DNA from 3 places in the Micromonospora sp. NPDC047730 genome. Region 1 is predicted to be linked to each of the others. Evidence: predicted binding sites of a transcription regulator. Region 1 holds the regulator's gene; each other region holds the start of a gene.
The links. The regulator HrcA, encoded in region 1, represses chaperone genes, less so after heat shock. The targets are predictions, from matches to a motif close to GGTTNGCACNCTCNNNNNGAGNGTGCNAACC.
Positions count from the first base shown of each region.

Region 1 (6,680 bases):
CGCGACGCCGGGTTCGAGCACGTCAACCTCGACCTCATCTACGGCACGCCGGGGGAGAGCGAGGACGACTTCGCCGCCTCCCTCGACCAGGTCGTCGCCGCCGGGGTGGACCACGTCAGCGCGTACGCCCTGATCGTGGAGGACGGCACCCGGCTCGCCGCCCGGATGCGGCGCGGCGAGCTGGCGTACCCCTCCGACGACGTCGCCGCGGACCGCTACCTGGCCGCGGAGGCCGCCCTCGACGCGGCCGGTTTCTCCTGGTACGAGGTGTCGAACTGGGCCCGCGGCGACGCGGCCCGGTGCCGGCACAACCTGCTCTACTGGACCGGCGCCGACTGGTGGGGCCTCGGCCCGGGGGCGCACAGCCACGTCGGCGGCGTGCGCTGGTGGAACGTGAAGCATCCCACGACGTACGCGAAGCGGCTGGCCGGCGGCGAGTCGCCCGGCCTGGCCCGGGAGGTGCTCACCGCCGACGAGGCGCACATGGAGGACGTCATGCTCCGGCTGCGGCTCGCCTCCGGGCTGCCGCTGGACGCCCTCGACGACGCGGGCCGGGCCGGCGCCGAGCGGGCGCTCGCCGACGGCCTGCTGGCCGGCCCCGACCACGCGGCGGGCCGGGCCGTGCTGACCCTGCGGGGGCGGCTGCTCGCCGACGCGGTCGTCCGCGACCTGCTGCCCTGAGGTGCGGAGGCCCCGCCGTGCGGCGGCGCGGGCGGGGATGCCACGCCGTGTGGCGGCGCGGCCGGAGAGGCCCACGCCGTGTGGCGGCGCGTGGCCGGTCCGGCCGGGGGAGCGGCCGGCCCGGCTCACCTGGTGAAGCTGTAGGCCATCGGGTAGCGGTAGAGCACGCCCTCGTTGGCCTTGACCCCGGCGACGATCCCGAAGATCAGCGGCACCAGCCAGACGAGCATCGGGACGAAGAACAGGATCCCGCAGGTGATCAGGGTGAGCACCCAGCTCAGCACGCCCACGATCGCCCAGGTGATCTGGAAGTTCAGCGCCGCGACGGCGTGCGCCCGGACGGTCGGCGACTGTTGTCCCCTGGCCATCAGCGCGATGAGCGGTGCGACCCAGCCGAGCAGGCCACCGCCGACGATCACCCCGGCCGCGCCGCCGAAGTGGGCGATCAGGGCCCAGTTCTTGTCCTCGTTGTTGGCGTAGCCGCCGGTGGGCGCGCCGTAGCCGCCGCCGGTCGGATAGCCGACCCCCGGCGGGGGGTAGCCGCCCGGCGGGGGATAGCCACCGGGCGGCGGGTAGCCACCCGGCGGAGGGTAGCCGCCCGACGGCGGTTGGTCACCGGTGGGCGGCGGATAGCCACCGGGCGGGGGATAGCCGCCCGGGCCCGGTGCCCCGGACAGTGGTGCGGTGGGTTCGTCGGAGCCGGCCGGCCCGGGAACCCCCGACGGAGCGGCCGGGTCCGGCCGGTCGCCGGGGTCCCCCGCTCCGGGAGGGCGAGGTGGTTCAGTCATGGACGTCACGGTAGGGGCCGCGGGCAAGGCCGCACCAGAGCGACTCCGACCGGGATGTCCGGATGATCGGCTCTGGCGCCGCCGCCGCCACGGGCCGGGTGGCGCCGGTCGGATCGCCGTCCCAGGTTGATCATCGCGTCGGCGGGCGCGCCGACGTAGACTGGCACTCGTCCGCAGCGAGTGCCAGCAACCCGCCCGCCCCTCGGGGCGCGGGGGTCCGACGTGCGACAGGAGGTGGGGAACGATGGGTCTCGACGACCGCAAGCTCGCCGTGCTGCGCGCGATCGTCGAGGACTACGTCGCCACGCAGGAGCCCGTCGGCAGCAAGGCGCTGGTCGAGCGGCACCAGCTCGGGGTCTCCCCGGCGACCGTCCGCAACGACATGGCCGTGCTGGAGGAGGAAGGCTACATCCGCCAGCCGCACACCAGCGCCGGCCGGGTGCCCACCGACCGCGGCTACCGGCTCTTCGTGGACCGGCTGTCCAGGGTCAAGCCGCTCAGCCCGGCCGAGCGCCGCGCGATCGAGCGCTTCCTGGTCGGCGCGGTCGACCTCGACGACGTGGTGCACCGCACCGTACGGCTGCTGGCGCAGCTGACCCGGCAGGTCGCCGTGGTGCAGTACCCGAGCCTGGCCCGTTCCTCCGTCCGCCACCTGGAGCTGGTGCCGATCTCCACGACCCGGCTGATGCTGGTCATGATCGCCGACACCGGCCGGGTCGAGCAGCGGTTGGTCGAGCTGCCCGGGCCGATCCCCGCCGACGACGTCACGGACCTGCGCCGGCTGGTCAACGAGAAGCTGGTCGGCACCCGGCTGTCCGAGACCCCGCCGCTGGTGCAGGCGCTGGTCGAGGAGTCGGTGCCGCACCTGCGGCCGGCCATGACCACCCTCTCCACCGTGCTGCTGGAGACGCTGGTCGAGCGGCACGAGGAGCGGATCGCGCTGGCCGGCACGGCCAACCTCACCCGCGGCGGCCTGCTCGACTTCCAGGGCTCGCTGCGCCCCATCCTGGAGGCGCTGGAGGAGGAGGTCGTGCTGCTCAAGCTCATCGGCGAGGCGGAGCCGAGCACGACCCGGGTGCTGATCGGCGACGAGAACGAGATCGACAACCTGCGCGCCGCCTCGGTGGTCAGCACCGGCTACGGGCCGGGCGCGACGATCGTGGGCGGGCTCGGCGTGCTCGGGCCGACCCGGATGGACTACCCCGGCACCATCGCCACGGTGAGGGCCGTGGCACGCTACGTGGGCGAGCTGCTGGCCCAGAACTGACCAGTCAGGGCCGACGGCCGGCTCCGGCCGACGACCGGCGCAACGCGAGACGAACATGAGGACACGGAACGCAGTGGCCAGGGACTACTACGGCATTCTCGGGGTGAGCCGGGAAGCCTCCGACGACGAGATCAAGCGTGCCTACCGAAAGCTGGCGCGGCAGTTCCATCCGGACGTCAATCCGGACCCGGAGGCACAGGAGAAGTTCAAGGACATCAACGCCGCGTACGAGGTCCTCTCGGACGACCGGAAACGGCAGATCGTCGACCTGGGCGGCGACCCGCTCGCCCCGGGCGGCGGCGGCGCGGGCGGCCCGGGCGGTCCCGGCGGCGCCGGCCCGTTCGTCGGCTTCCAGGACATCATGGACGCGTTCTTCGGCGGCGCGGCCGGCGGGTCGCGGGGCCCGCGACCGCGGACCCGGCCGGGCGCCGACGCGATCCTGCGGCTGGAGCTGGACCTGAACGAGACCGCGTTCGGCGTCGAGGCGCCGATCACCGTCGACACCGCCGTACTCTGCACCACCTGCTCCGGCGCCGGCACCGCGGCCGGCACCCACCTGGCCACCTGCGAGGCGTGCGGCGGCCGGGGCGAGGTGCAGTCGGTGCAGCGCACCTTCCTCGGTCAGGTGGTCTCCGCCCGCCCCTGCACCGTCTGCCAGGGCTACGGCACCACCATCCCGCACCCCTGCCCGACGTGCGCCGGCGACGGCCGCGTCCGCACCCGGCGTTCGCTGACCGTCAAGATCCCCGCCGGGGTCGAGGACGGCATGCGCATCCGGCTGGCCCAGCAGGGCGAGGTCGGCCCGGGCGGCGGCACCGCCGGCGACCTCTACGTCGAGATCCACGAGCGGCCGCACGACGTCTACTCCCGCAAGGGCGACGACCTGCACTGCCGGGTCACCGTGCCGATGACCGCCGCCGCCCTCGGCACCCGGCTGACCATCAAGACGCTGGACAGCGAGGAGACGGTCGACGTCAAGGCCGGCACCCAGCCGAGCAGCACGCTGCGGCTGCGCGCCCGGGGCGTGCCGCACCTGCGCGGCACCGGCCGGGGCGACCTCTACGTCCACCTCGACGTGCGCACCCCGACGAAGCTCGACGCCGACCAGGAGCGGATGCTGCGCGACTTCGCCAAGACCCGGGGCGAGGAGGTCGCCGAGCTGACCAAGCAGGGCGGCTTCTTCTCCCGGATGCGCGACGCCTTCAACGGCCACGCCTGACCCGCACGCCCCGGGCCGCCGCGCTCCGCGGCGGCCCGGCGGCTCCGCGGCCCTCGGCGGCCCGGCGGCTCCACCGCCCTCGGCGCCCCGGCGGCCGCCGGGGCGGCTAGCCTGATCATCGTGTCCGCGCCGCTGTTTCTGGTCGAGTCGCTGCCCACCGCCGACCGGCTGACCCTCGACGGCCCCGAGGGGCACCACGCCGCCACCGTGCAGCGGCTCCGCGTCGGCGAGGAACTGCTGCTCGCCGACGGGCGGGGCGGCACCGCCGCCGCCGTGGTGACCGCCGTCGGCCGCGGCACCCTCGACCTGGAGATCACCTCCCGGGGGTTCGTCGACGCCTCCGTCCCGCGCCTGGTCGTGGTGCAGGGCATCGCCAAGGGCGACCGGGGCGAGCTGGCCGTGCAGGCGATGACCGAGGTCGGGGTGGACGAGATCGTTCCCTGGGCGGCGGCCCGCTCGGTCACCCAGTGGCGCGGCGACCGGGGCGTACGGGCGCGGGAGAAGTGGGCGGCGACCGCCCGGGAGGCGGCCAAGCAGGCCCGGCGCGCCTGGCTGCCCGTGGTGGCGGGGACGCCGGACGAGTCCACCGCCCAGGTCGCGCGCCGCATCGGCGGGGCCGCCGCGGCGTTCGTGCTGCACGAGGAGGCACAGGAGCGGCTGACCACCGCCGAGCTGCCCGCCACGGGCGAGATCGTCCTGGTCGTCGGGCCGGAGGGCGGGATCGCCGACAGCGAGCTGGACACCTTCACCGGGGCCGGGGCCCGCGCCGTCCGCCTGGGCCCGTCGGTGCTGCGCACCTCGACGGCCGGCGTGGCCGCCCTCGCGGTGCTCGCCACCCGCCTCGCCCGCTGGTGACGCTCAGCTACGCAGGTAGGAGGCGCCGTTCAGGTCGACGATGGTGCCGGAGGCCCACTCCGCCTGCGGGGAGGCGAGCCAGTGCACGGCGGCGGCGATCTCCTCGGGGCGGGCCACCCGGTTGAACGGGCTCTGCGCCCGGATGGCGGCGCCCCGCTCCCCGCGCAGGTGCTCCGTGGTCATGTCGGTCTCGACGAAGCCCGGGGCCACCGTGGCGACGCTGATGCCGTACGGGGCCAGGGCCACCGCCAGCGACTGCCCCAGCGCGTTCAGCCCCGCCTTGCTCGCCCCGTACGCCGGCTGGTCCGGCTCGCCCCGGAAGGCGCCCCGGGAGGAGACGTTGACGATCCGGCCGCCCCGGTCGCGCATGTGCTGGGCCGCGCACCAGATGACGTTGCCCGCGCCGGTCAGGTTGGTCTCCACCACCTGCCGCCACTGCGCGCGCCACTGCGCGTAGGAGGCGCCGAAGACCGGGTGCGGGGCGTCCCGGTCGCCGTACACTCCGGCGTTGTTGACCAGCACGTCCAGCCCGCCCAGCAGGCCGGCCGCCTCGTCCACCATGGCCCGTACGGCGTCCGGGTCGGTCAGGTCGGCGCGGACCACGACGTGCCCCTCGCCGGGCAGTTCGGCGCGCAGCCGCCCGGCCGCCTCCGCCGAGTCGCGGTGGTGGATCGCCACCCGGTCGCCGCTCGCCGCGAACGCCGTCGCCACCGCCCGCCCGATGCCGCGCGAGGCCCCCGTCACCAGTACCGCCCGTGAAGTCACGCCGGCCATCATGCCCGGTCGACCCCCAGGTGTAAGGAAGGGGCCCTTCCTCTACCGAAAGCGATAACAAGGTGCCCTTCCTTACACTGCCCCGATGGGAACCGACTGCCTGTTCTGCCGCATCGTCGCCGGGGAGATCCCGGCCACCGTCGTGCGGGAAACCGCCACCACGCTCGCCTTCCGCGACATCGGCCCGAAGGCGCCGGTGCACGTGCTGGTCATCCCGAAGGAGCACTACGCCGACGTGGCGACGCTCGCCCAGGGCGACCCGGCGCTGGCCGGCGAGGTGCTCGCCACGGCCGCCGCGGTGGCCGAGGACGAGGGGCTGCTCGGCGACGGCTTCCGGCTGATGTTCAACACCGGTGCGTACGGCGGCCAGGAGGTCTTCCACGCGCACGCGCACGTGCTCGGCGGGGCGCCGCTGGGCCCGATGCTGGCCCGGGACCTCGCGTGACGGTGGTCGACGACCGGCTGTCCCGGCTGGTGCGCACGGTCCAGGCGCAGGCCCGGGTGCCGGCGGTCTCGGCGGCCCTGCACCGGGCCGACCGCCCGCTGTGGACGTGCACGGTCGGCGGCACCGGCAACGACACCGAGCTGGGGCCGGGCACCCGGTTCCGGATCGGCTCGGTCACGAAGACGTTCACCGCCGTGCTGACGCTCCAGTGCCGCGACGACGGCCTGCTCGACCTGGACGACCCGCTGGGCCGCCACCTGGACCTGCCGGCCCACGGCGAGCTGACCGTGCGCCGGCTGCTGTCGCACACCGCCGGCCTGCAACGGGAGCCGTACGGCGACGTCTGGGACAGCCTGCGCGCGCCCGACGTCGACGAGCTGGTCGCCGACCTCGCCCGGGCCGAGCGGGTGCTGCCGCCGGGCCGCCGCTACCACTACTCCAACCTCGGTATGGCGCTGCTCGGCCGGCTCGTCGGCCACCTGCGGGGCGGCACCTGGGCGGAGGCGCTCGCCGAGCGGGTGCTGACCCCGCTGGGGCTCGCCGACACCTCGGTGACGCCGGGCCCGCACGCCGCGACCGGTTTCCTGGTCGACGCGTACTCCGACGAGGCGCACCCCGAGCCGCCCACGGACTTCGGCGCGGTGGGGCCGG
Region 1 covers NZ_JBIDCU010000021.1:58,956-65,635, forward strand. The annotation lists gene hemW (radical SAM family heme chaperone HemW) at 1-681, shown strand, start outside; gene ACGF5G_RS31065 (DUF4870 domain-containing protein) at 807-1,469, opposite strand; gene hrcA (heat-inducible transcriptional repressor HrcA) at 1,714-2,736, shown strand; gene dnaJ (molecular chaperone DnaJ) at 2,810-3,955, shown strand; gene ACGF5G_RS31080 (16S rRNA (uracil(1498)-N(3))-methyltransferase) at 4,076-4,810, shown strand; gene ACGF5G_RS31085 (SDR family NAD(P)-dependent oxidoreductase) at 4,814-5,575, opposite strand; gene ACGF5G_RS31090 (histidine triad nucleotide-binding protein) at 5,670-6,029, shown strand; gene ACGF5G_RS31095 (serine hydrolase domain-containing protein) at 6,026-6,680, shown strand, end outside.

Region 2 (6,680 bases), on a different contig from region 1:
AGCACCGCCGGGACGTCCCGGCCGCCCTCCGGGTCCTTGACCGTCTGCGGGGTGTCCTTCTTCACACCCTTGGCCACCGCGATGGCCAGCTCCGCGGCGGCGTCGGCCTCCTGCTTGACCGCCTTGTACACGGTCATGCACTGGTCGCCGGCGAGGATGTGTTGCAGGCCCTGCGGGGTGGCGTCCTGGCCGGTCACCGGGACCTTGCCGTTGAGCTTGTTCTTCTTCAGCACCGAGATGGCCGCGTTGCCGAGGCCGTCGTTGGCCGCGAGCACGCCGTCGATCTTGCCGCGGGTCTGGGTGAGCATCTGCTCGAAGATGGTGGCGGCCTGGGCGTTGTCCCACTCCGGGACGTTCTGGTCCGGGCCCTTGGTGTATTCCTTCGAGTCGAACTTCGGCTTGAGCACCGAGTCGTACCCGTTCTTGAACAGGGTCGCGTTGTTGTCGGTCGGGGAGCCGTTGAGGTAGGCCACGACCGGGTTCTTGGCGCCCTTGTCGGTGAGGCACTTGCTGAGGCCCTCGCCCTGGAGCTTGCCGACGGCCTCGTTGTCGAAGCTGACGTAGTAGGTGGCCGAGCCGCCCAGGGTGAGCCGGTCGTAGTCGATCGTCGCCACGCCCTGGGACTTGGCCTTGTCGAGCACGGCCTTGCCGGTGCCGGAGTCCAGGTTGACGATCATCAGGGCGGTCACGCCGTTGGTGATCATCTGGTCGGCGATGGTCTGGAACGCGTTCTTGTCGCCCTGGGCGTTCTGGATGTCGTACTCGACGCCGGCGGCCTTGAACGCCTCCTCCAGGAACTTGCGGTCCGCGCCCTCCCACCGGGCGGAGGACTTGCTGTCCGGCAGGATCACGCCGATCTTCGGGGCCTTGTCGCTGCCGCCAGCCTGGTCACCGCTGCCGGAGTCGTCGCCGCAGGCGGTCATGCCGCCGGTGGCGAGCAGGCCCACGGCGGCGAGGGTGAGGAAGCCCTTGCGCATGTGCAGGGTCCTTTCGGGGGTGGGGGATGATGCTGGTTTGTTGTGTCCGGCAACGTATTCCGCGTCACACTGTGGGCACAAGAGTGCCGAGGTGGCGAGTTTGTTGTTGGCAGTAACAATTCAGCAACGTCCCTGTCACCCGGCCGTCGCCCCACGCGGGAGCGCTCTCCCGCCGGCTCGGGGAGCGGCGCAGCTCAGCGGGCGGACAGCGGGGCCGTGGCCGCCCCGGTGAGGGCGACCAGATCCTGCGGGGCGAGTTGGAGCTGGAGGCCGCGCCGGCCCGCCGAGACGTAGACGGTGGGGTGGTCGAGCGCCGACGAGTCGAGCACCGTGGGCAGCCGCCGGCGCTGGCCGAGCGGGCTGATCCCGCCGCGCACGTAGCCGGTGACCCGTTCGGCCACCGCCCGGTCGGCCATGGCGGCCCGCTTGCCGCCGACCGCCGCGGCGAGCGCCTTGAGGTCCAGCTCGCCGGTGACCGGCACGACCGCCACGGTCAGCGCGCCGTCGACCTCGGCGACCAGCGACTTGAACACCCGCTCCGGGGGCACCCCCAGCGCCGCCGCGACCAGCGCGCCGTAGTTCGGCGCGTCGGGGGAGACGTCGTACGGATGCGTGCTGTGGGCGATCTTCCGCTTCGTCAGCAGCGCGGTCGCCGGAGTGCCCTGTCCCGCCATGACCGTCAAGCTAACCCGGGCCCGGGTGGCCCGCGAGCCGATAAGGCCGGCTACCCGACCGGCCGGCAGACCAGCGCCGTCGGCGCCCCGGCGACCCGGGTCAGCACCAGGCTGGCCGCCTCGTCGCCGGCCAGCCGCAGGTCCCGCCGCAGCTTCTCCGGCTCCAGCGCGGAGCCGCGCTTGAGGATCTCCACCCGCCCGACCCGGCGGTCCCGCAGCAGCGCCCGCAGCCGCTTGAGCGAGAACGGCAGCACGTCGGTGACCTCCAGGCAGCGGGCGAACGGGGTCGCCGCCGGGGCGTCCGCGTAGAGGTAGGCGATGCTCGGGTCGGCCAGCGTCGCGTCGAGGGCACCCGCCAGCTCCGCGACCAGGTGCGCGCGGACCACCGCCGGGTCCGGGTCGTACAGGAAGCGGCGGACCGGCCCGACCGGCGCCTCGGCGTCGCCGGAGCCGGTCACCTGATAGCAGGGGACCCTTCCTCTACCGGAGGCGTTAACAGGGGGCCCTTCCTTACCGCGCAGCAGGGTGGCCCGGCGGGGGACCTCGGCGAGCCGGCCGCACCACAGCGCCGCCTCGACCAGGTCGCCGTCCGCGCTCACCCACTCCGCCTCGGCGCCCGCGGGGATCAGCGCGTGGTCGATCCCGGGCGCCACCTTCACCACCGTGTACGGCACCCGCGCGGCCAGGCCGATGACGAAGTCCCAGGGCGGGGAGTAGGCGTTCGGGTCGAAGACCCGCCGCCCAGTGCCCGCCTTCCGCCGCGCCGGGTCGCAGAACACCCCGTCGACCCGGCTGACGTCGAACGCCGTGGCGTCGCCGCACTCCACCGTGAACAGTTCGGCCAGCCCGGCCGCCTCCGCGTTGGCGGCGGCCATCGCGGCGGTCACCGGGTCGGCCTCCACCCCGTACACCCGGATGCCGGCCCGGGCGGCGGCGAGCGCGTCCGCGCCGAGGCCGCACCCGAGGTCGGCCAGGGTACGCACGCCGGCGGCGCGCAGCCGGCGTGCGCGCCGCGCCGCGACGGTGCCGCGGGTGGCCTGCTCCAGCCCGGCCCGGGTCAGGAACATCCCCGCCGCCGCCGGCCCGAACTTGCCGACCGCCCGGCGGCGCAGCTCGGCCTGGGTGAGTGCGGCCGCCGCCAGCGCGGGCGGCATTCCGGCCGAGCGGAGCGCGGCCGCCGCGGCCAGCGGGTCGCCGCCGGCCACCCGCGCGGCCGCGTCGAGCGCGACCGACCCCTCGGGCGTACGCAGGGCGGCGAACTGGTCGAGGTCCACGCGGTCATTCTGGCCGCCCGGCCCGACGCGCCGGCCGGCGGGTTGGCACTCTCCTTGACGGAGTGCTAGCCGAGGAATAACCTGCGATTAGCACTCTCACCCCGAGGGTGCCAGCTTCCGGGCTGTCAGGCCCGGGCGCTGAACGCCAGGCGGACCGGCACCCGCGACGACGGCCCCGCCCGGTGGCATGTGGCAGATTGACGCCGGTCGGCATGCCGACCGGTAACGAAACCAGTACCCCAGGAGGGTATGCCCGTGACTACCGCGACCAAGGTTGCGATCAAGCCGCTCGAGGACCGGATCGTGGTCCAGGCGAACGAGGCTGAGACCACCACGGCGTCGGGCATCGTGATCCCCGACACCGCCAAGGAGAAGCCGCAGGAGGGCACCGTCCTCGCTGTCGGCCCGGGCCGGATCGACGACAAGGGTAACCGCGTGCCGGTCGACGTCAAGGTCGGCGACACCGTCCTCTACTCGAAGTACGGCGGCACCGAGGTCAAGTACGCCGGCGAGGAGTACCTGGTGCTCTCCGCCCGCGACGTCCTCGCGGTCATCGAGAAGTAAGCAACCGATCAGTGTCGTTGCCCCGGTCCGGCTCGCCGGGCCGGGGCAACGTCGCTTCGAAGGGACATTCATGGCGAAGATCCTGAGCTTCTCGGACGACGCCCGGCACCTGCTCGAGCATGGTGTCAACGCCCTCGCGGACGCGGTCAAGGTGACCCTCGGCCCGCGCGGGCGCAACGTCGTCCTGGACAAGAAATTCGGTGCGCCCACGATCACCAACGACGGCGTGACCATCGCCAAGGAGATCGAGCTCACCAACCCGTACGAGAACCTCGGCGCGCAGCTGGTCAAGGAGGTGGCGACCAAGACCAACGACGTCGCCGGCGACGGGACCACCACCGCCACCGTGCTGGCCCAGGCGATGGTCCGCGAGGGCCTGCGCAACGTGGCCGCCGGCGCCAACCCGACCGGCCTCAAGCGGGGCATCGACGCGGCGGCCGCCAAGGTCTCCGAGGCGCTGCTCGGCCGCGCGGTCGAGGTCGCCGACAAGAAGTCGATCGCGCACGTCGCGACCATCTCCGCGCAGGACGCCACCATCGGCGAGCTGATCGCCGAGGCGATGGAGAGGGTCGGCCGCGACGGTGTCATCACCGTCGAGGAGGGCTCCGCGCTCACCACCGAGCTGGACGTCACCGAGGGCCTCCAGTTCGACAAGGGCTTCATCTCGCCGAACTTCGTCACCGACGTGGAGGGGCAGGAGTCGGTCCTGGAGGACCCGTACATCCTGATCACCACCCAGAAGATCTCGGCGATCGAGGAGCTGCTGCCGCTGCTGGAGAAGGTCCTCCAGAACAGCAAGCCGCTGCTGATCATCGCCGAGGACGTCGAGGGCCAGGCGCTGTCCACCCTGGTGGTCAACTCGATCCGCAAGACCCTCAAGGTCTGCGCGGTCAAGGCCCCGGGCTTCGGCGACCGCCGCAAGGCGATGCTCCAGGACATGGCGATCCTCACCGGCGCCGAGCTGGTCGCCCCGGAGCTGGGCTACAAGCTCGACCAGGTGGGCCTGGAGGTGCTCGGCAGCGCCCGCCGCGTGGTGGTCGACAAGGAGAACACCACGATCGTCGACGGCGGCGGCCAGGCGGGCGAGGTCGCGGACCGGGTGGCCCAGATCCGCAAGGAGATCGAGGCCTCCGACTCCGACTGGGACCGGGAGAAGCTCGCCGAGCGGCTGGCCAAGCTGTCCGGCGGCATCGCGGTCATCAAGGTCGGTGCCGCGACCGAGGTCGAGATGAAGGAGCGCAAGCACCGCATCGAGGACGCGATCGCCGCGACCAAGGCCGCGGTCGAGGAGGGCACCGTCCCGGGCGGCGGCGCCGCCCTGGCGCAGATCCTGCCGGCGCTGGACGACGACCTCGGCTTCACCGGTGACGAGAAGGTCGGCGTCTCGATCGTGCGCAAGGCGCTGGTCGAGCCGCTGCGCTGGATCGCCCAGAACGCCGGCCACGACGGCTACGTCGTGGTGCAGAAGGTCGTCGGCAAGGAGTGGGGCCACGGCCTCGACGCCGCCAGCGGCGAGTACGTCGACCTGGCGAAGTCCGGCATCCTCGACCCGGTGAAGGTGACCCGCAACGCGGTCAGCAACGCCGCGTCGATCGCCGGCCTGCTGCTCACCACGGAGAGCCTCGTGGTGGAGAAGCCGGAGAAGGCCGAGCCGGCCGCCGCCGGTGGCCACGGCCACGGCCACGGTCACGGCCACCAGCACGGCCCGGGCTTCTGACCCTCGCCGTACGCCTAGTCGGGGCGCACCGTCCGCGTGACGGTGCGCCCCGACGCCTTTCGGGGGCGGCGCGCCGTCGTGGACCGGGGACGGCGCGACGCCGCGCCCCGGGCGGGGGCGCGGCGTCGGTGTGGTCCTCGGGTGGCCGGGCTCAGGCGATCTTGCGCTGGGCCGGGACGGTCGACTTGTGCGGCCGGCCCAGGCGAGCCTCCAGGCGGGCGATGTCGACCCGGGTCTGCCGGCGGTCGGCCAGGTCCTCCCAGCCGACGGCGAGCAGCCGCAGCCGCTCCGACTCGCTGAAGCCGCCCCACACGCCGTACGGCTCCCGGACGGCGAGGGCGTGCGCGGCGCACTCGGCCCGGACGGGGCAGGTGCGGCAGACGGCCTTGGCGCCGGACTCGCGGCGCAGGCGCGACGAGCCGCGCTCGCCGTCGGGGTGGAAGAACTGTGCGCTGTCCCGGCCCCGGCAGGCACCGAGCCGCTGCCAGTCCCAGAGATCGACGATGGGTCCGGGCAGTCTACGTACGTTCGACATCAGCACCCCTCCTCCCGCGCGGCACCGCGGAGATCCATGTGAACCGGCGTCCGGGCGGCGGTCCGCGCAGGCGCGCCGTTTCCGGCCTGGATGCTCCCTACCCGAGCTTTCCCCGGCTCACACTTCTGTGATCGAAAACCTTGGGCAACTAGCGGCATATGCCCTACTTGTCGGAAAAGTTCGGAGGATTGCCGGGAACCTCCTCGCGACCGGACTCGGTCATGGTCTGCTCGTGGGCGGAGAGGAGACCACTGTGCGTACGGTTCTCGTGTGCGTTCGGACACCGCTTGCGGCGCAGCATCTGACGTCCGCGGCGGCCCGGCTCGGGCTGTCCGCCGTCGTGCGGACCGCTGTCTCCGATCCCGAGGTGATGTTGCGTCTGGCCGAGCGTCCGGCCGACGTGGTGCTGGCGGACACGGCCCTCACCCGGCCGGACAGCGCGGGCTTCGTGCGCCGGGTGCTCGCCCGCGCGCCGCAGGCCTCGGTGCTGCTGCTCGGCACCGAGGAGTCGGAGGCGGCCGCCGCCACCATCAGCGCCGGCGCCCGGGGCCTGATCCAGGGCGCGGACCACGACCTGACCAGCGCGGTCGCCAAGGCCCTGCTGCTGCTCGTCGCCCCCGGCCGGGCGACCCGGAGCCGGGTCACCGACCCGGCGCGGGACACCGCGGCGGTCGGCGGGCTCGCCCGCGCCACCCCGGCCGGCCGGCCGCCGGCCGACCCCGGCCCCGCCTGGTCGGCCCCGTCCGCAGACGGCGCGGGCGGTGCGCCGACCGTGGTGCCGGCGCAACGCGGCGACGACCCGGCCGACCCGGCCGGTGAGCCGGCGGAGGCGGTGCCCGCGGGGCAGCGGGGCGCGTCCGGCGCGCGCGGCGGCCGGTCCCAGATCGGGCTGACCGAGCGCGAGCTCCAGGTGCTGCTCGGCATGGCGGAGGGCAAGAG
Region 2 covers NZ_JBIDCU010000003.1:507,606-514,285, reverse strand. The annotation lists gene ACGF5G_RS11675 (sugar ABC transporter substrate-binding protein) at 1-977, opposite strand, end outside; gene ybaK (Cys-tRNA(Pro) deacylase) at 1,172-1,651, opposite strand; gene ACGF5G_RS11665 (methyltransferase domain-containing protein) at 1,702-2,925, opposite strand; gene groES (co-chaperone GroES) at 3,175-3,489, shown strand; gene groL (chaperonin GroEL) at 3,560-5,206, shown strand; gene ACGF5G_RS11650 (WhiB family transcriptional regulator) at 5,358-5,741, opposite strand; gene ACGF5G_RS11645 (response regulator transcription factor) at 5,995-6,680, shown strand, end outside.
Region 2: a site for HrcA is predicted at 3,011-3,041, ahead of groES (co-chaperone GroES). Genes of this name have one in related genera too.

Region 3 (6,680 bases), on a different contig from region 1:
GGCGCTGGCCGCCGGCTTCCGGGGCGGCGACGACTCCTGGTACGACCCGTGGGACGGCACCCGCTCCCCGACGGACCAGGGCGGGCACGGCACGCACACCGTGGGCAGCGCGGTGGGCCGAGGGGGGATCGGGGTGGCCCCGGGCGCGCAGTGGGTGGGCTGCGTCAACCTGGACCGCAACCTGGGCAACCCCGGGTACTACCTGGGCTGCCTCCAGTTCATGCTGGCGCCCTTCCCGCCCGGCGGGAACCCGTTCACGGACGGGCGCCCGGCGCGCGCCCCGGAGATCCTCACCAACTCGTGGGGCTGCCCGCCGATCGAGGGCTGCGACCCGCGCGCGCTCCGGCCGGCCACCGCCGCCCTGGAGGCCGCCGGCATCCTGGTCGTCGCCGCCGCCGGCAACACCGGCCCGTACTGCGGCTCGATCGACGACCCGCCCGCGCCGTACGCGGACGTGCTGACCGTCGGCGCGGTGGACCAGCGGCGCCGGGTCACCGACTTCTCGTCCCGTGGACCGGTGGCGGGGGCGGCGAAGCCGGACCTGGTCGCCCCCGGCGACGAGGTGCTGTCGGCGATGCCCGGCGGCGGGTACGCCGCCCTGAGCGGCACCTCGATGGCGACCCCGCAGGTGGCCGGCGTCGTGGCGCTGATGTGGTCGGCCAACCCGGCGCTGGTGGGCGACCTGCCGCGCACCCGGCAGATCCTGCGGGACACCGCGACCCCGGCCGACGCGACGTACGCCTCCCGGACGGAGACCTGCGGCGGCGACGCGAACATCACCGGCGCCGGCCTGGTCGACGCGTACGCGGCGGTGCGGGCGGCCCGCGGGTGAGCGGCCCCTGCCCTCCCCCGCACCCCGTGCTCTAGGGTCGGCGACCATGGATGCGGAGATCGTCGAGCTGACCGCCGACCGGGCGCCCGCCGTGGTGGAGCTGTGCCGCCGGGCGCTGGACCTGCCCGAGGACGCCGCCGAGGCACCGGCCCTCGTGGCCGCGCTCTGGGCCCGGGCGGCCGCCGACCGGCCGGTCGTCGCGCTGGGCGCGTACCGGGGGGCGGAGCTGGTCGGGGCGCTGGTCTGCTCCCTGTCGGGGCGGGACGCCGGGCTCGGGCACGTGGACCTCGTGGTGGTGCACCCCGACCACCGGCGCCGGGGCGTGGGGCGGGCGCTGCTGTCGTCCGCCGAGCGGACCCTGGCCGGTCTCGGCGCGGCCGAGGTGCTGCTGGCGGGGAACCCGCCGTACTACGCCTGGCCCGGGATCGACGTGCGCTACACCCCGGCGGTCTGCGCCGCGCTGGCGCTCGGCTACCGGCAGGACCGGACGGCGTGGAACATGACCGCCGACCTGTCGTACGACGACTCCCCCGCGTTGCGCTCCACGGAGGCGGCGGAGGCACGGCTGGCCGGCCGGGGCGTCTCGGTCCGCCGCGCCGAGCCGGCCGACCTGCCGGCGCTGGCGGAGTTCGCCCGCGCCACGTTCGGCGGCGCCTGGGACGCGGAGCTGGCCGGCTCGGTGGGCCGGGAAGGGGCGGGCTGCCACCTGGCCGAGCGCGACGGCGAGGTGCTCGGCTTCGCGGCGTACGGGTCGTCCCGGCCGAGCTGGTTCGGGCCGATGGGCACCGCCCCGGCGGCGGAGGGCTCGGGGATCGGCGGGGTGCTGCTGCGCCGCTGTCTGCGCGACCAGCGGGCGGCGGGCGTGACGGCGGCGCAGATCGGCTGGGTGGGGCCGGTGCCGTTCTACTCGGGCAGCGCGGGCGCCCGGGTCGAGCGGGTCTTCTTCCTGTACCGCAGGACGCTCGGGGAGTGATGGAAGGGGGCGAAGGGGATATAGACGCCGATAACCCCATTCGCCCCCATCTTTGATCGACGCCCCCTACCGTTTCGGTAGAGGAGGCAGCCATGACCACGGACGACGAACGCCCCGGCCCGTTGCCGTTCGACCGGCTCGACTACGGCGACGCCGAGCAGCAGGCGGAGATGAGCGGCGCCGACGAGCCGACCGACGAGCCGGTGGCGCTGGTCGACGAGCCGGTCCAGATCCCGCAGCCGTACGGCCGGGCGCAGAAGAGACGCAACCAACGACCACTGCCGACCTGACGGCGGAAGGGGCGGACCGCTGACGCGGCCCGCCCCTTCCGGCGTACGTGGAGCTGGACTCAGAAGTCCATGTCCCCGCCGCCCGGACCAGCCGGGGCGGCCGGGGCCTTCTCCGGCTTGTCCGCCACGACGGCCTCGGTGGTGAGGAAGAGCGCCGCGATCGACGAGGCGTTCTGCAGCGCCGAACGGGTCACCTTGGCCGGGTCGATGATGCCCGCGGCCAGCAGGTCGACGTACTCGCCGTTGGCGGCGTTGAGGCCGTGACCCGGCTCGATGTTGCGGACGTGCTCGACGACCACGCCGCCCTCGAGGCCGGCGTTGACGGCGATCTGCCGCAGCGGGGCGTCCAGCGCGATCTTGACGATCTGCGCGCCGGTCGCCTCGTCGCCGGTCAGGTCCAGCTTGTCGAAGGCGGTCTTGCCGGCCTGCACCAGCGCGACGCCACCACCCGGGACGATGCCCTCCTCGACGGCGGCCTTCGCGTTGCGGACGGCGTCCTCGATGCGGTGCTTGCGCTCCTTCAGCTCGACCTCGGTGGCCGCGCCGACCTTGATCACCGCGACGCCGCCGGCCAGCTTGGCCAGCCGCTCCTGCAGCTTCTCGCGGTCGTAGTCGGAGTCGCTCTTGTCGATCTCGGCCCGGATCTGGTTGACCCGGCCCTGGATCTGCTCGGCGTCGCCGGCACCGTCGACGATGGTGGTCTCGTCCTTGGTCACCACGACCTTGCGGGCGCGGCCCAGCATGTCGAGGCCGACGGCGTCCAGCTTGAGGCCGACCTCCTCGCTGATGACCTGGCCACCGGTGAGGATGGCGATGTCGGCCAGCATGGCCTTGCGGCGGTCACCGAAGCCCGGCGCCTTGACGGCGACCGACTTGAAGGTGCCCCGGACCTTGTTGACGACCAGGGTGGCCAGGGCCTCGCCCTCGATGTCCTCGGCGATGATCAGCAGCGGCTTGCCCGACTGCATGACCTTCTCGAGGATCGGGAGCAGGTCCTTGACCGACGAGATCTTGCTGTTGACGATCAGGAGGTAGGGGTCGTCGAAGACGGCCTCCATGCGCTCCGGGTCGGTCATGAAGTAGGCCGAGATGTAGCCCTTGTCGAAGCGCATACCCTCGGTGAGCTCCAGCTCCAGGCCGAAGGTGTTGCTCTCCTCGACGGTGATGACGCCTTCCTTGCCGACCTTGTCCATCGCCTCGGCGATGATCTCGCCGACGGTGCTGTCACCGGCGGAGATGGAGGCGGTGGAGGCGATCTGCTCCTTGGTCTCGACGTCCTTGGCGAGCTTGGACAGCTCCTCCGAGACGCTGGCCACGGCGGCCTCGATGCCCCGCTTCAGGGCCATCGGGTTGGCACCGGCTGCCACGTTGCGCAGACCCTCGCGGACGAGGGCCTGGGCCAGGACGGTCGCCGTCGTCGTGCCGTCACCGGCAACGTCGTCGGTCTTCTTGGCGACCTCCTTGACCAGCTCGGCGCCGATCTTCTCGTAGGGGTCCTCGAGCTCGATCTCCTTGGCGATGCTCACACCATCGTTGGTGATGGTGGGGGCACCCCACTTCTTCTCGAGCACGACGTTGCGGCCCTTGGGGCCGAGGGTCACCTTCACGGCGTCGGCGAGCTGGTTCATGCCCCGCTCGAGGCCCCGGCGCGCCTCTTCGTCGAACGCGATCATCTTGGCCATACGGCGTTGTCCTCCTGGACACTCACGGGCCACCCGGAGGTTGTGTCCCGGATGGGCCGCCTGGTGTACGCACCTTGGGGACGTCGCCACCTGGCGACGACGACGTCTCCTCGGCCGGGCCGGATAGCCCGCGACGACCGGCCATGTGCCGCACCGACGTGTGGACGCCCGTGCGGCCGTGGCCCTACCGCCCCGACCATTGGCACTCACGGTATGCGAGTGCCAATGACTTGTTTAGCACTCTCCCCTGCCGAGTGCAAGCACGACCGCCCCGCTCAGCCGAGTTCACCGGCTAGCCGCGCGCTGTCCACCGGCCCCTCGTGGGCGCGCTGCTCGGCGTACGTGACGACCAGGCCGACCAGCTGGGCGAGGTGGGTGGGCAGGCCCAGCACCCCGCCGAGCACCGCCACCGCGATCGCGCCCACCGCCGTGCCCGGCGACTCCAGCGGGGTGACGCCGAACGGCAGCGAGCCGATGCCCTCCACCAGGCCGGCCGCCCCGCCCCCGACGATCACCGCCGCCGCGACGAGCGCCACCCGGCCGAGCAGCAGGCCCAGCCGGTCGTGGAACATCCGGTACGAGCGGCCGATCGGGTGCTGCCGTTCAAAGAGGTAGACCGGGCCGGCCATGCTCAGCGCGAAGGCGAAGTAGATGCCGGGGATGACGCAGAAGCACACCCCGAGCCCGATGATCACGCTCATCAGCAGGGTCCAGCCCCAGAGGCCCGGCGCCCGGCGCAGGCCGTAGCCCAGCGCGGCGCCGACGGTCACCGGCTGGCCGGCCGCCTGCCGGGCGACCACCCAGGTGCCGGCGGCCCAGCCGAGGCTCTGCACCAGGCCGAAGACCAGTGCGCCGCCGATCAGCACGGCCATCATGGTGCCCAGGTCGGCCAGGAAGGTGTCGGGCAGCGCGGCCGGGTCGTCGGCCATCGACTCGTCCCACTTGGCCGACGGGTCGACCACCAGCGCGAGCACCGACAGCACCACGGCCGGCAGCACCTGGGTGAGCAGCAGGATCGGCAGCAGCGTCCGCCAGCCCCGGCGCACCGCGCCGACGCACCGGTCGAACCAGCCACTCACGCTGCCGCCGGGCGGCGTGACCAGCGGGTCGGCCGGGTCGAGGCCGTGGCCGGGCGGGTACCACCCGTGGACCGGCTGCCCCGGGTACGCGACCGGCGCGCCCGGATACACGACCGGCGCGCCCGGATACCACGGCTGCCCGCCGTACGGGCCGGAGCCGGCCGGGAACCCGCCGGTGGGCGGGAAGACCCACCCCTGCGGCTGCGGCGCGCTCGCATCGCCGGCCGTGGCGGGGTCGGGATCCCCCGACGGCGGCGTGCCCTGGGGTGGCTGGTCGGACATGAACCCTCCTCAGCGACGGCTGAACCGGCTCACGATCTTCCCTGCCTGGCACCCCGTACCGCAGCCCGGGGTGCCACGACCACGGGCCACGACCACGGGCCACGACCACGAACCACGACCCGTCCCGGCCACGGTTCGCGTCCAACGATGCCGCAGGTCACACCCCGAAACCGGACCCCGCCGGTGCCGCTGCCCGGCCCCTGTCGAGCTGCCCTCACAGATGGGGCACACCACGCCTCGCAGGCGGCCGAGCCGGATGCGAGGCATGGTCATACCGAGACGGGTGGTCCTACAGACGGGGCAGCTCGACAGCGCCCACCACACGCCACCATTTCGCCCGCCGAACCCATGTGTCGAAGCGGGTCACCCGACCGGCTCACCCGCCGGAGCGGATCGACGGATGTCGTTGGCACCGCCGCGCGGGGCGGTCGGCGGCGGAAAGGGCCCGGCCTGCGGCGGAAGGGCCCAGGTCTATGGCGGACGGGCCCGGTCTGCGGCGGACGGGGGTCAGGCGATGACGCGTACGCGCTCGGCCTGGGGGCCCTTCTGGCCCTGGGCGATCTCGAACTCCACCCGCTGGCCGTCGTCCAGCGCCTTGTAGCCGTCCATCTCGATCGCGGAGAAGTGGACGAAGACGTCCTGCCCGCCGTCGACGGCGATGAAGCCGTAGCCCTTTTCGGCGTTGAACCACTTAACGGTGCCCTGTGCCACGGTCCACTTCCTCACTCTGCACGGCGTCTCACAACCCCGGAGGCCGGCGGACCGGCACCGGAGGACCACCGAACCGGCGGTCGGGGAGGCCGCTGCATTCGGTGACCGAAATCGCACGCTACACGAGGCGTGACGACGGCGCACGACCCCAAATCGGGCATATTCCGATCGAGGGGCATCGTCATCCGTCGCTGTGGTAGGCATTCGGCATGACGAGGACGCCGGACGGGCCGGAGCGGGGGTCGGCGGTCACCCGGCACGCGGAGATCCGGCGGGTCCGGCCCCGGGACGCCGCCCGGATGCGGGCGCTGCGGCTGGAGATGCTCGCCGACGCGCCGCTGGCCTTCCTGGAGACCCTCGCCACCGCGGCGGCCCGGCCGCACGCCGACTACGCGGCCCGGATCGCGCACGTGTCGGCCGGCACGGACACCGCGCAGTTCGTCGCGGACCCGGGCGGCCGGCTGGTCGGGCACGCCGGGGGCACGGTGACCCCGGAGGAGCCCGGGCTGACCGTCGTCTACGCCGTCTACGTCACCCCGTCCTGGCGCGGCACCGGCCTGCTCGGCGAGCTGGTCGAGGCGGTGGCCGCCTGGTCCCGGAAGTGCGGCCGGCCCGAGCTGATGCTGGAGGTGGTGGTCGGCAACGACCGGGCCTACCGCGCCTACCGGCGGCTGGGCTTCGTCGACACCGGCGTACGCGTGCCGCACCCCACCGTGCCGGCGCTCACCGAACTCCAGATGCGCCGCTCCGCCTGACACGGGAGGGTTTCCGGGGCAGCCCACCCCGGAAACCCGACCGCGACTCAGGCGTGCCGACGGGACTGCACGATGC
Region 3 covers NZ_JBIDCU010000008.1:94,571-101,250, reverse strand. The annotation lists gene ACGF5G_RS19715 (S8 family serine peptidase) at 1-832, shown strand, start outside; gene ACGF5G_RS19710 (GNAT family N-acetyltransferase) at 879-1,805, shown strand; gene ACGF5G_RS19705 (hypothetical protein) at 1,898-2,095, shown strand; gene groL (chaperonin GroEL) at 2,155-3,777, opposite strand; gene ACGF5G_RS19695 (hypothetical protein) at 4,053-5,138, opposite strand; gene ACGF5G_RS19690 (cold-shock protein) at 5,646-5,849, opposite strand; gene ACGF5G_RS19685 (GNAT family N-acetyltransferase) at 6,059-6,604, shown strand; gene paaN (phenylacetic acid degradation protein PaaN) at 6,652-6,680, opposite strand, start outside.
Region 3: a site for HrcA is predicted at 3,975-4,005, ahead of groL (chaperonin GroEL). Genes of this name have one in related genera too.